2 regions of the Brevundimonas sp. FV1ps31S genome follow, and region 2 is predicted to be linked to the other one. Evidence: riboswitches for the same ligand, from Rfam matches in the RefSeq annotation. Region 2 holds a riboswitch; the other holds the start of a gene.
What was found. Region 2 has a riboswitch for glycine ahead of ACVPT3_RS02025 (TonB-dependent receptor domain-containing protein). Riboswitches for the same ligand answer to the same signal wherever they lie in the genome.
Positions count from the first base shown of each region.

Region 1 (5,081 bases), 1.9 Mb from region 2:
GGAGGACGAGGTCCTGGTCGAGCGGCTGGCGCGCGAGCAGATGACCCTGACCGTCTGCCCGCTGTCGAACCTGAAACTGTGCGTCGTCGATGACCTGAAGGACCACCCCGTGCCCGAGATGCTGCGCCGGGGCCTGCACGTCACCCTGAACTCGGACGACCCGTCCTATTTCGGCGGATACATGAACGACAACTACATCCGGTTGGCGGCGGCGGTCGGGCTGACGAAGGAGCAGGTGACGCTGCTGGCGCGGAACAGTTTCGAGGGGTCGTTCCTGGGCGAGGCGGAGAAGGCGGCGTTCGTGGCGGAGGTGGAGGCCTACGCGAAGCGGGGCTGACGCCTCTTCTTTCGTCATCCTCCGGCAAGCCGCGTCTTCGCGGAGCAGACCGGGCGACCCAGCGGCGCCGAAGGCGATGCTTCCGCCGCTCGATGTTTGAACACCTCGTCCGCCACAGGTTCGCGCTCACGCGCGCCGCTGGGTCCCCCGGTCTCGCTGCGCTCGCCGGAGGATGACGAAGAGGGGTTTAGACAAGGACGCTCGCCGCCCCGATCTCCGCGACCCCCAGCGCCCGGAAACTGTCCCGCGCCGCCGCCTCGGTCTGCGGCGCGATGGCGCGGCTGGCGTCGGAGATGACCAGGGCCTCGAAGCCTTGCCGCACCGCGTCCTCGGCGGTGAAGCGGACGCAGTAGTCGAAGGCCAGGCCCGCGAGGAAGACGCGGGTCACGCCCAGGTCGCGCAACAGGCCGGCCAAGCCCGTCGGGGTGCGATGGTCGTTCTCGAAGAAGCCGGAATAGGAATCCACCGCCGGATTGTAGCCCTTGCGGATTACGGCCAGGGCCTTTTTCACCGTGGGCGCGACGTCGGGATGGAAGTCGGCGCCGGGCGAACCCTGGATACAGTGGTCCGGCCACAGCATCTGGCGGCCGTAGGCGACCTCGATCTCGGTGAAGGGGGTCGCGCCGCGGTGGTTGGAGGCGAACGAAATCTGGTCCGGCGTGTGCCAGTCCTGGGTCACGACCACCCGGGCGAACCGCTCGGCCAGCCGGTTGATCAGCGGCATGATCCCCGCCCCGCCTGCGACCGCCAGACGGCCGCCCTCGCAGAAGTCGTTCTGCGGGTCGATGACCAGGAGGGCGTCGGTAGGGCGGATAAGCATCACACGCCCGCGTAGGCGTCGATCTCGTTGGCCGAGCCCAGGGCCACCGGGATGCGCTGGTGCAGATGCTCGGGTTGGATGTCCAGGATGGGCTGCACCCCGTCCGTCGTCGCCTTGCCCCCGGCCTGTTCGACCAGGAAGGCCATCGGATTGCCCTCGTACATCAGGCGCAGCTTGCCAGGCTTGGTCGGCTCGCGGCTGTCCCACGGGTACAGGAAGACGCCGCCGCGCATCAGGATGCGGTGGACGTCGGCGACCATGGCCGCGACCCAGCGCATGTTGAAATTCTTGCCGCGCGGGCCTTCGTCGCCCTTCAGCAGGTCGCCGATGTAGGTCTGCACCGGCTGGGACCAGTGGCGCAGGTTCGACATGTTGATGGCGAACTCCTTGGTGTCCGGCGAGATGGCGATGTCGTCGTGGGTCAGGATCCAGTCGCCGTCGTTCGACAGGGTGAAGCCCTTCACGCCCGTGCCGGTGGTCAGAACCAGCATGGTCTGGGGACCGTAGAGGGCATAGAGGGCGGCGACCTGATTGCGGCCCGGCTGCATGAAGTCGGCCTCTGTCGGCGAAGGCGTGGCGGACTTCAGCACCGAGATGATGGTGCCGACCATGGCGTTGATGTCGATGTTGGACGAGCCGTCCAGCGGGTCGAACAGGGCAAGGTATTCACCAGTCGAATGAGGCGCGGGCTGGACCTCGTCCATTTCCTCGGAGGCGACGCCGGCGACGGCGGGGCTGGCCAGAAGAGCGTCGGTCAGCATGTCGTTGGTCATGACGTCGAGCTTCTTCTGCTCCTCGTCCTGAACATTGATCTGGCCCGAGGCGCCCAGGGCGCCGGCTAGGGCGCCGCCGGCCACGACCTTGCTGATGTCGGCGCAGGTGGCGGCGACGACGGTCAGGACCGTCTTCAGACCCTCGGGCGCGTCCAGGGCGGCGATATGGGCGTCGAGGCGGGTGCGGTCGGCGGTCATGCAGTCGGTCCGGTGCGGCTGAGGCGGTTCCCGTTCTTGGCGGGCCGACGGCGCGAGGGCAAGGGCGACGCAACAACAGGCGATGCGAACGGCGACAATGACGCCGCCTTACGGCCTCCGAAAGCCGCCGACGCTTGACTTGGACCCGGAGTCGGTGGCTTAGGTCGGGTGCTCTCGCGGGAGAGTTCGGTGCGCCTCGGCGGGCCGACGCCGAAGGCGCAACCGCCCCGGAAACGCTCAGGCAAACGGACCGCGACAGCATACGGACGCTGGAAAGTCGCTCTTCACGGGCGCGCCGACGGAGCAAGGCGACATGATTTGGTCGCCGGAATCTCTCAGGCTTCAGGACAGCGGGGGCGCGAAGACGGCGGAGCTCCGCCACCAAACGCGACCGTGAAAGCCTGAACCATGACCGATCAAGCCCTGAAGACCCCCCTTCTTAAAACGACGCCCCTGAACGCCGCGCACCGCGCGCTAGGGGCCCGGATGGTGGGCTTCGGCGGCTATGACATGCCGGTCCAGTATGAGGGCGTCCTGGCCGAGCACCGCTGGACTCGCGAACACGCCGGCCTGTTCGACGTGTCGCACATGGGCCAGTGCAAGATCACCGGCGCCGACGCCACCGCCCAGTTTGAGCGTTTCGTGCCCGGCGACTATGAAATCCTGAAGGCCGGCAAACAGAAATATTCGCTGCTGCTGAACAAGGACGGCGGCATCATCGACGACCTGATGGCCGGCCGTCCCGACCACGACGGCCTGTTCGTCGTCGTCAACGCCGGCAACAAGGACGAGGACTTCGCCTTCTGGGAGGCGAACCTTGAAGGCGACGCCAAGCTGACGGTGCTGGACCGCGCCCTGATCGCCATCCAGGGACCGGAAGCCGCCGAAGTCATGTCGGCGTACGAGCCGCTCCTGGCCGAGATGGGCTTCATGGAATGCGCCCGGCTGATGCTGTTCGGCGTCGACTGCTATGTCTCGCGCTCGGGCTATACCGGCGAGGACGGCTATGAGATTTCGGTGCCGGCGGATCAGGCCGAGCGCGTCTGGAACACCATACTGGAGGACGCCCGCGTCAAGCCGATAGGCCTGGGCGCCCGCGACAGCCTGCGCCTGGAAGCCGGCCTGCCGCTGCACGGCCATGACATCGACCCGAGCACCAGCCCGGTCGAAGGCGCCCTGACCTTCGCCCTGTCCAAGTCACGCAAGGAACGGGCCGATTTCTCCGGCGCCGACCGGATCCTGAAAGAACTGGCTGAGGGGCCGTCGCGTGTCCGCGTGGGCCTGATCGTCAAGGAAGGCGCCCCGGCCCGTGAAGGCGCCGAGATCGCCGACGCTGACGGGAACGTCATCGGCAAGGTCACCTCGGGCGGCCCCTCCCCTACGCTGGGCAAGAACATCGCCATGGGCTTCGTGCCGCCGGCGTATGCCGCGCTGGGTACGGAGTTGAAGGTCGTCGTGCGCGGCAAATCCGCCGCCGCCGAAGTCGTCGCCATGCCCTTCGTGGCGCAACGCTATTACCGCAAACCGAAGACCGTCTGAGGATCAGATCATGAAGTTCACCAAGGATCACGAGTGGGTCAGCCTGGACGGCGACATCGCCACCGTGGGCATCTCGAAGCACGCCGCCGACGCCCTAGGCGACGTCGTGTTCGTTGAAGTCCCGGAAGTCGGCAAGACCGTCGCCAAGGGCGCCAGCTTCGCCGTGGTCGAGAGCGTCAAGGCCGCCTCGGACGTCTACGCCCCCGTCTCGGGCGAGGTGGTCGAGGCCAATGACGCGCTGTCGACCGCCCCGGAAACCGTTAATGCCGCCCCGCAAGGCGACGGCTGGTTCGCCAAGATCAAGGTGTCGGACGCTGCCGAACTGGACGCCCTGATGGACCAGACCGCCTACGACGGCTTCCTCGCCACCCTCTAAGCCCCATCGGACCCGCTGATTAAGAGTCAGCGGGTCTTCGGCCTTTCACGGCCCAGGACAAGACCATGCGTTATCTCCCCCTGACGCCCGACGACCGCACGGCGATGCTCGTCGCCATCGGCGCGAAATCGATCGACGACCTGTTCGTGGACGTGCCCGAGGCGGCGCGGCTGGACGGGCCGGTGGACCTGCCGCGCGTGGCCGGCGAGATGGAGGTCGAACGCGCCCTGTCCGCCATGGCGGCCAAGAACGCCACGGCCGGCGCCGTGCCCTTCTTCTGCGGCGCAGGGGCCTACAAGCACCACGTCCCGGCGACCGTCGATCACGTGATCCAGCGGTCCGAGTTCCTGACCAGCTACACCCCCTATCAGCCGGAAATCGCCCAGGGCACGTTGCAGTACCTGTACGAGTTCCAGACCCAGGTCGCCAACCTGACCGGCATGCCGGTGGCCAACGCCTCGCTCTATGACGGCTCGACCGCCATGGCCGAGGGCGTGCTGATGGCGACCCGCGTGACCCGTCGCAACAAGGCGGTGATCTCGGGCGGGGTTCACCCCCACTACGTCAAGGCGACCGAGACCGTGGTCCACGCCGTCGGCGTCGAAACCCAGGTCCTGGCCGCCGCCGTGGACGCCGAAGCCGCCGTGATCGACCAGATCGGTCCCGACACCGCCTGCGTCGTGGTTCAAACCCCGAACGTCTTCGGCACGGCGACGGATGTGACCAAGATCGCCGAGGCCGCACACGCCGCCGGCGCCCTGCTGATCGTCGTGGTCACCGAGGCCGTGTCCATGGGCCTGCTGAAGTCGCCGGGTGAAATGGGCGCCGACATCGTCGCGGCCGAGGGCCAGTCGATCGGCAACGCCCTGAACTTCGGCGGTCCCTATGTCGGCCTGTTCGCCACGCGCGAGAAGCTGATCCGCCAGATGCCCGGCCGCCTGACCGGCGAGACCGTGGACGCCGACGGCGAGCGCGGTTTCGTCCTGACCCTGTCGACGCGGGAACAGCATATCCGCCGCGACAAGGCGACGTCGAACA
Region 1 covers NZ_CM178735.1:2,343,537-2,348,617, forward strand. The annotation lists gene ACVPT3_RS11100 (adenosine deaminase) at 1-337, shown strand, start outside; gene pncA (bifunctional nicotinamidase/pyrazinamidase) at 525-1,157, opposite strand; gene ACVPT3_RS11110 (class 1 fructose-bisphosphatase) at 1,157-2,128, opposite strand; glycine riboswitch at 2,296-2,391, shown strand; glycine riboswitch at 2,396-2,481, shown strand; gene gcvT (glycine cleavage system aminomethyltransferase GcvT) at 2,537-3,667, shown strand; gene gcvH (glycine cleavage system protein GcvH) at 3,678-4,043, shown strand; gene gcvPA (aminomethyl-transferring glycine dehydrogenase subunit GcvPA) at 4,109-5,081, shown strand, end outside.
Region 1: linked by a shared signal. The riboswitch ahead of gcvT (glycine cleavage system aminomethyltransferase GcvT) and the one ahead of ACVPT3_RS02025 (TonB-dependent receptor domain-containing protein) in region 2 are both predicted to bind glycine.

Region 2 (5,081 bases):
GACGCTGTAGAAGACGGCGTCGCGTTCGGGGCCGTCCAGCAGGGCCAGGGCCCAGGGCGCGACGTCCACGGTGATACGGCCGTCGGCGACCGACACCGTCTCGCGGATGGTCTGAAGTGCGCCCGCCAGAAGGCGGTCAGCATTGTTCGCCACCACCCGCTGGGCCGTCCAAGCGCCGACCGCCAGGACGACAATGGCCAAGATCGCCAGTGGAACCACCTGTGCGATCAACAGGCGTATGACCAGACTGTGGGAACGAGCAGGCGGCGCGCGGCTCATGGGTCGAGACGATATCCGCGGCCACGGATGTTGGTCACGGCGGGGCCGTCAGGCTGAAGCTTGCGCCGCAACCGGCCGACATGGATTTCCAGCGCATTCAGCGAGGGCGCCTCGTCCTGCGGAAAGACTTCGGCGGCCAGCAGGTCGCGGTCGACCACCTGTCCTGGCCGGGACGCCAGAACACGCAGCGCCGCCCATTCGCGGGGACGCAGGGCGAGGTCGCGATCGTTGACGTGGGCGCGGCCGGTGCGCCAGTCGCAGAAAAGGGTTCCGATCACAACGGCGCCGGCCGCCTGCCCCTGGCGTCGACGCACGATGGCGCGCAGACGGGCGACCAACTCCGACGGGGCGAACGGCTTGACCAGATAGTCGTCGGCCCCAAGGTCCAGGCCCGCAACCCGGTCGCCGAGGCCATCGCGCGCTGTCAGCATCAGCACCGGCGTCGACGATCCCCGAAGCCTCAGGGTCCTCAACACTTCGAAGCCGTCGATGTCGGGAAGGCCGATGTCCAGGATGGCGGCGTCGAAAACCTCAGCGCTCTCGAGCTGCAGGGCCTGTTCGCCGCTTTCGACGCACCTTGCGTCGAAACCCGCATCGTGAAGACTGGCTTCGAGCGAATGCCGCAACGCCTTGTCATCTTCGACGACGAGTATTCTCATGGCGACGAGAGGGGGCGACGGATCATGCGTGACACATAACCAGAAAGCCGGAGCGGTGAAAACGGATCGACGACATCTGCTTCTCGGCTTGGCCGGGTTAAGCGCCGCCGCCTGTTCGCCGGAACCGGAAGGCGCGGGGACGGCGCCGCGGGTGCGCTGGCTGGCGCGGCGAGAAGAGGCGCTGCACATCCTGACCAACACAAGCTTGATGGGCCCTGTGTTGGAGGCCTTTCGTCGTCGCTGGCCCGAGATCCGGGTGCGTCTTGAGGACATAAACTCCACTCGGATCGCCGAGGAGGTGCGGCGGCTTGCGGACAGCGGGTTGGATGGCCCGGATCTGGTCTGGAGCACGGCGATGGACGTGCAGGTCAAGCTGATCAACGACGGCTATGCCCAAGCCTATAGATCGCCGCACCGCGCGGCCATGCCCGACGGGTCGGTATGGCGTGATCAAGGCTATGGATTGACGGCGGAGCCGATCGTGTTCGCCTATAATCGAAACCGGCTCGCGCCCGATCTGGCGCCCCGCAGTCATGCGGATCTGCTCCGGCTGCTGAGAAGCCGGCCAGAGGTGTTTGACGGTCGTGTGACCCTCTATGACGCCGAACGGAGCGGCGTCGCTCTCATGCAGTTGTCGGCGGACGTGCAGATCTATCCTGACGCCTGGCCGTTGATGGAGGCGCTGGGCGCCCAACGTCCGCGGCTGGACACTTCGGGACAGAGAATGATGGGCCAGATCGCCGATGGGCGGATGGCGTTCGCCTATAATATGAACCAGTCCTACGGTGCGTCCTGGGCGGGGCGCGCGCCAGAGATCGGACTGATCACGCCGGACGATTATCACCTGTCGGTTTCGCGCGTGGCCTTCATCCCGCGCAACGCCGCCCATCCGAATGCGGCGAGGCTGTTTCTGGATTTCCTTCTGTCCAGAGAAGGGCAGCGGGTGATCGGCGCCCTGGGGGTTCGACCAGTCCGCGACGATGTGGATGCGCCCATGCGTCCCGCCGCGCCGGGTGTTCGACCTGTCCGGGTGGGGCCGGCCCTGCTGGCCAATCTGGATCAAGCGCGCCGCGCGACCTTGCTTACCCGATGGGGCGAAGCGATGCGGGACGGCGTCAGGGCGCCTTCAGATCCGGCCGCGCCGTGATCGTTCCTGTGGATAACTCCAAAAGATCCGAATCCCGACTTTCTGTCACGACGCCGTCATGGCGGCCGGCGCCGCGAAGCGGGCGGCGGATCTGGACGATGGGATCTACGCGCGCATAGCAACGATAGGCGAATATTGCGCCTATTTGGGCAATAAAATTGCAAAATCGGCGTATTTGACACGAGCGAGAGGGTCGATCTTACTCGGCTTCAGCAAGGCGGGAGAGATCGGCTCCAGCCGACGCCGAAGGCGCAACCGCCCCGGAAACGCTCAGGCAAACGGACCGTCTTGCTGAAGGAACGCTGGAGAGAAGGCCGGATCCGGGGGATGCGGCCTCGCCGAAGGAGAAAGGGTCGGCGACGGCCCGAAACTCTCAGGCCCAATGACAGCGGGGGCGAACGGACGCCGAAGAGCGTCAGTCGCATTGGGCATCCCTGGGGAGGGGCGTCGTCGCCATGAGGAATCTTGCTTTGTCTCGTCTTAACCGCCACTTGACCCATTATTGCAGCGCTATTGCGCTCTTGGCCTGCGCCACTTCGGTTCACGCTCAAGAGGCTGAAGGCTCTGCCGACGCCGCCTCTTCGGTCGATGAAATCGTCGTCACCGCCTCGCGGATCGACCGCGCCGGTTTCGAGGCGCCGACCCCGACCATCCATCTGTCCGCCGAAGACCTGTCGGTCGGCGCGCGCCCCAATATCGCGGCCGCGCTGAACGACATGCCGCAGTTCCGCGCCACCACCTCGGCCCAGACGACCGGCACCAACACCGGCGCCGGCAATGCGCCCGTGGATCTTCGGGGCCTGGGCATCAACCGAACCCTGGTCCTGATCGACGGACGTCGGGTGTCGAGCGAGAACGACCTCAACGCCGTGCCGTCGGTGCTGGTGAAGAGCGTCGACGTGGTCACCGGCGGCGCCTCCGCCGCCTGGGGATCGGGCGCCGTAGCCGGCGTCGTCAACATCGGCATCGACCGCTATTTCACCGGCGGCAAGCTGGGCGCCGAATACGGCATCTCGTCCTATGACGATGCCGAGCAGGAACGGTTTGAAGGCGCCTGGGGCACGGACTTCGCCGACGGCCGCGGTCACTTCGTTATCGGCGGCGAATATCTCGACAACGAAGGCGTCATTCCGAAGACCTCGCGCCCGAACATCGGCCGGTGGGCCACGGTCAACTACGCCCTGCAGCCGGACGTCGGCTTCGCAAACGCGGCCTATGGCGGCCTGATCCTGTCGGGCGTAAACGCCGGCAAGGTGTTCAACTCGGACGGCACGCTGCGCGCCTTCGACTACGGCACGGTCAGCGGCACGAATTCGATCGGCGGCGAAGGTCCGTCAAATGACGACCTGAGCCCCCTGGTCACGCCACAGAGGCGTTACACGGGTCTGGCCAGTGCGGTCTACGAGATCAACGACAGGCTGCGGGTCACGGCCGATGTCCGTCATTCGCGCATGTGGAACAACTATGTGTGGTTCGGCGACCATGATCGCGGCGACCTGACCATAGGCATTGACAACGCCTTCCTGTCTTCCACGATCAAGCAGCAGATGGCGGCCGCCGGCCAGACGTCTTTCACCTTCGGTCGTTTCAACTCCGATCTGTCGTATTCGACGATCGACTTCGAGCGGGTGACGACCCAGGCGACCCTGGCCGTGGACGGTGAGTTCGGCGAGAACTGGCGTTGGGGCGCCTATTACAGCCACGGCGAATTCGAGAACAATATCGACACGCCTGGCTTCCTGCTGAAGACCGAGTTCGCCAACGCCGTCGATTCCGTCATCGATCCATCGACCGGCCAGGCCGTCTGCCGCGTGACCCTGACCAACGCCAACTCCGGCTGCGTGCCTATTAACCTGTTCGGCCTCGGGGCGCCGTCGCAGGAGGCCATCGACTATGTGACCGGCACCCCGCAGCAGCGCACAACGACCAAGCTGGACGTGGCCGGGATCAGCCTGCGCGGCGAGCCCTTCAGCCTGCCGGCGGGCGACGTCTCGATCGCCGTCGGTCTTGAGGCCCGCAAGGAGCAGACCGACCAGCGCGTCGGCGAACTGGACGCGGCCAAGGCCTTCAAGACCTTCAGCTTCTCGGCCATGTCCGGTGAGTTCAGCGTCAAGGAGGCTTTCGGCGAGATCCTGGTTCCCATCGTCCGCGATCTGCCGGTTCTGAAAGATCTGCAGTTCAACGCCGCCGCGCGCATCTCCGACTACGACACCACCGGTTCGATCTGGTCGTGGAAGGTCGGTGCGACGAACGAGTTCTTCCCGGGCTTCCGGGGCCGGGTGACCCAGTCGCGCGACATCCGTTCGGCCAACCTGTCTGAACTGTTCACGACGACCACGACCGGATGGAACAACCTCAATGATCCGGCCAAGAACGGCGCCCTGGTCTATGTGCTGAACAACGGCGGGGGTAATCCCGATCTTCGTCCGGAGACGGCCGACACCCTGACGCTGGGCGTCACCTATGCGCCGCCGTCCATCCCCGGCCTCAACCTGTCGCTCGACTATTACGACATCAAGATCGATGACGTGATCACGACCATCGCAGCCCAGGACCTGGTCACCCGCTGCTTCAAGGGCAACCTCGACCTGTGCTCCAAGGTCGAGCGCGACTCGGCGGGCAATCTGGTCCGCACCCTGTCCACCTATGTGAACCTGGCCGAGTATCACACGGATGGGATCGACGCTGAGGCGTCCTACGCCTCGGACGCTGACCTCTGGGTGCCGGGCGCCACGGGGCGGGTGACCATGCGTCTGGTCGGCACCTGGGTGAACAGCCTGACTACCGACGACGGAATGACCGAGATCGAATATGTCGAATCCCAGGGCTATTCGTTCGGCCTGGGCGTGCCCAAGCTGCGCGTCAACGCCAGCCTCGGCTGGAAGGGCGAGGTGTTCGGCGCGAACCTGCGGGCCCGCTACATCTCGGCGGGCGAGTACAACAGCACCGTCCGCATCGACAACGGCCACATCGACGCCTTCACCTATGTCGATCTG
Region 2 covers NZ_CM178735.1:423,864-428,944, reverse strand. The annotation lists gene ACVPT3_RS02040 (sensor histidine kinase) at 1-279, opposite strand, end outside; gene ACVPT3_RS02035 (response regulator transcription factor) at 276-938, opposite strand; gene ACVPT3_RS02030 (ABC transporter substrate-binding protein) at 994-2,085, shown strand; glycine riboswitch at 2,294-2,381, shown strand; gene ACVPT3_RS02025 (TonB-dependent receptor domain-containing protein) at 2,607-5,081, shown strand, end outside.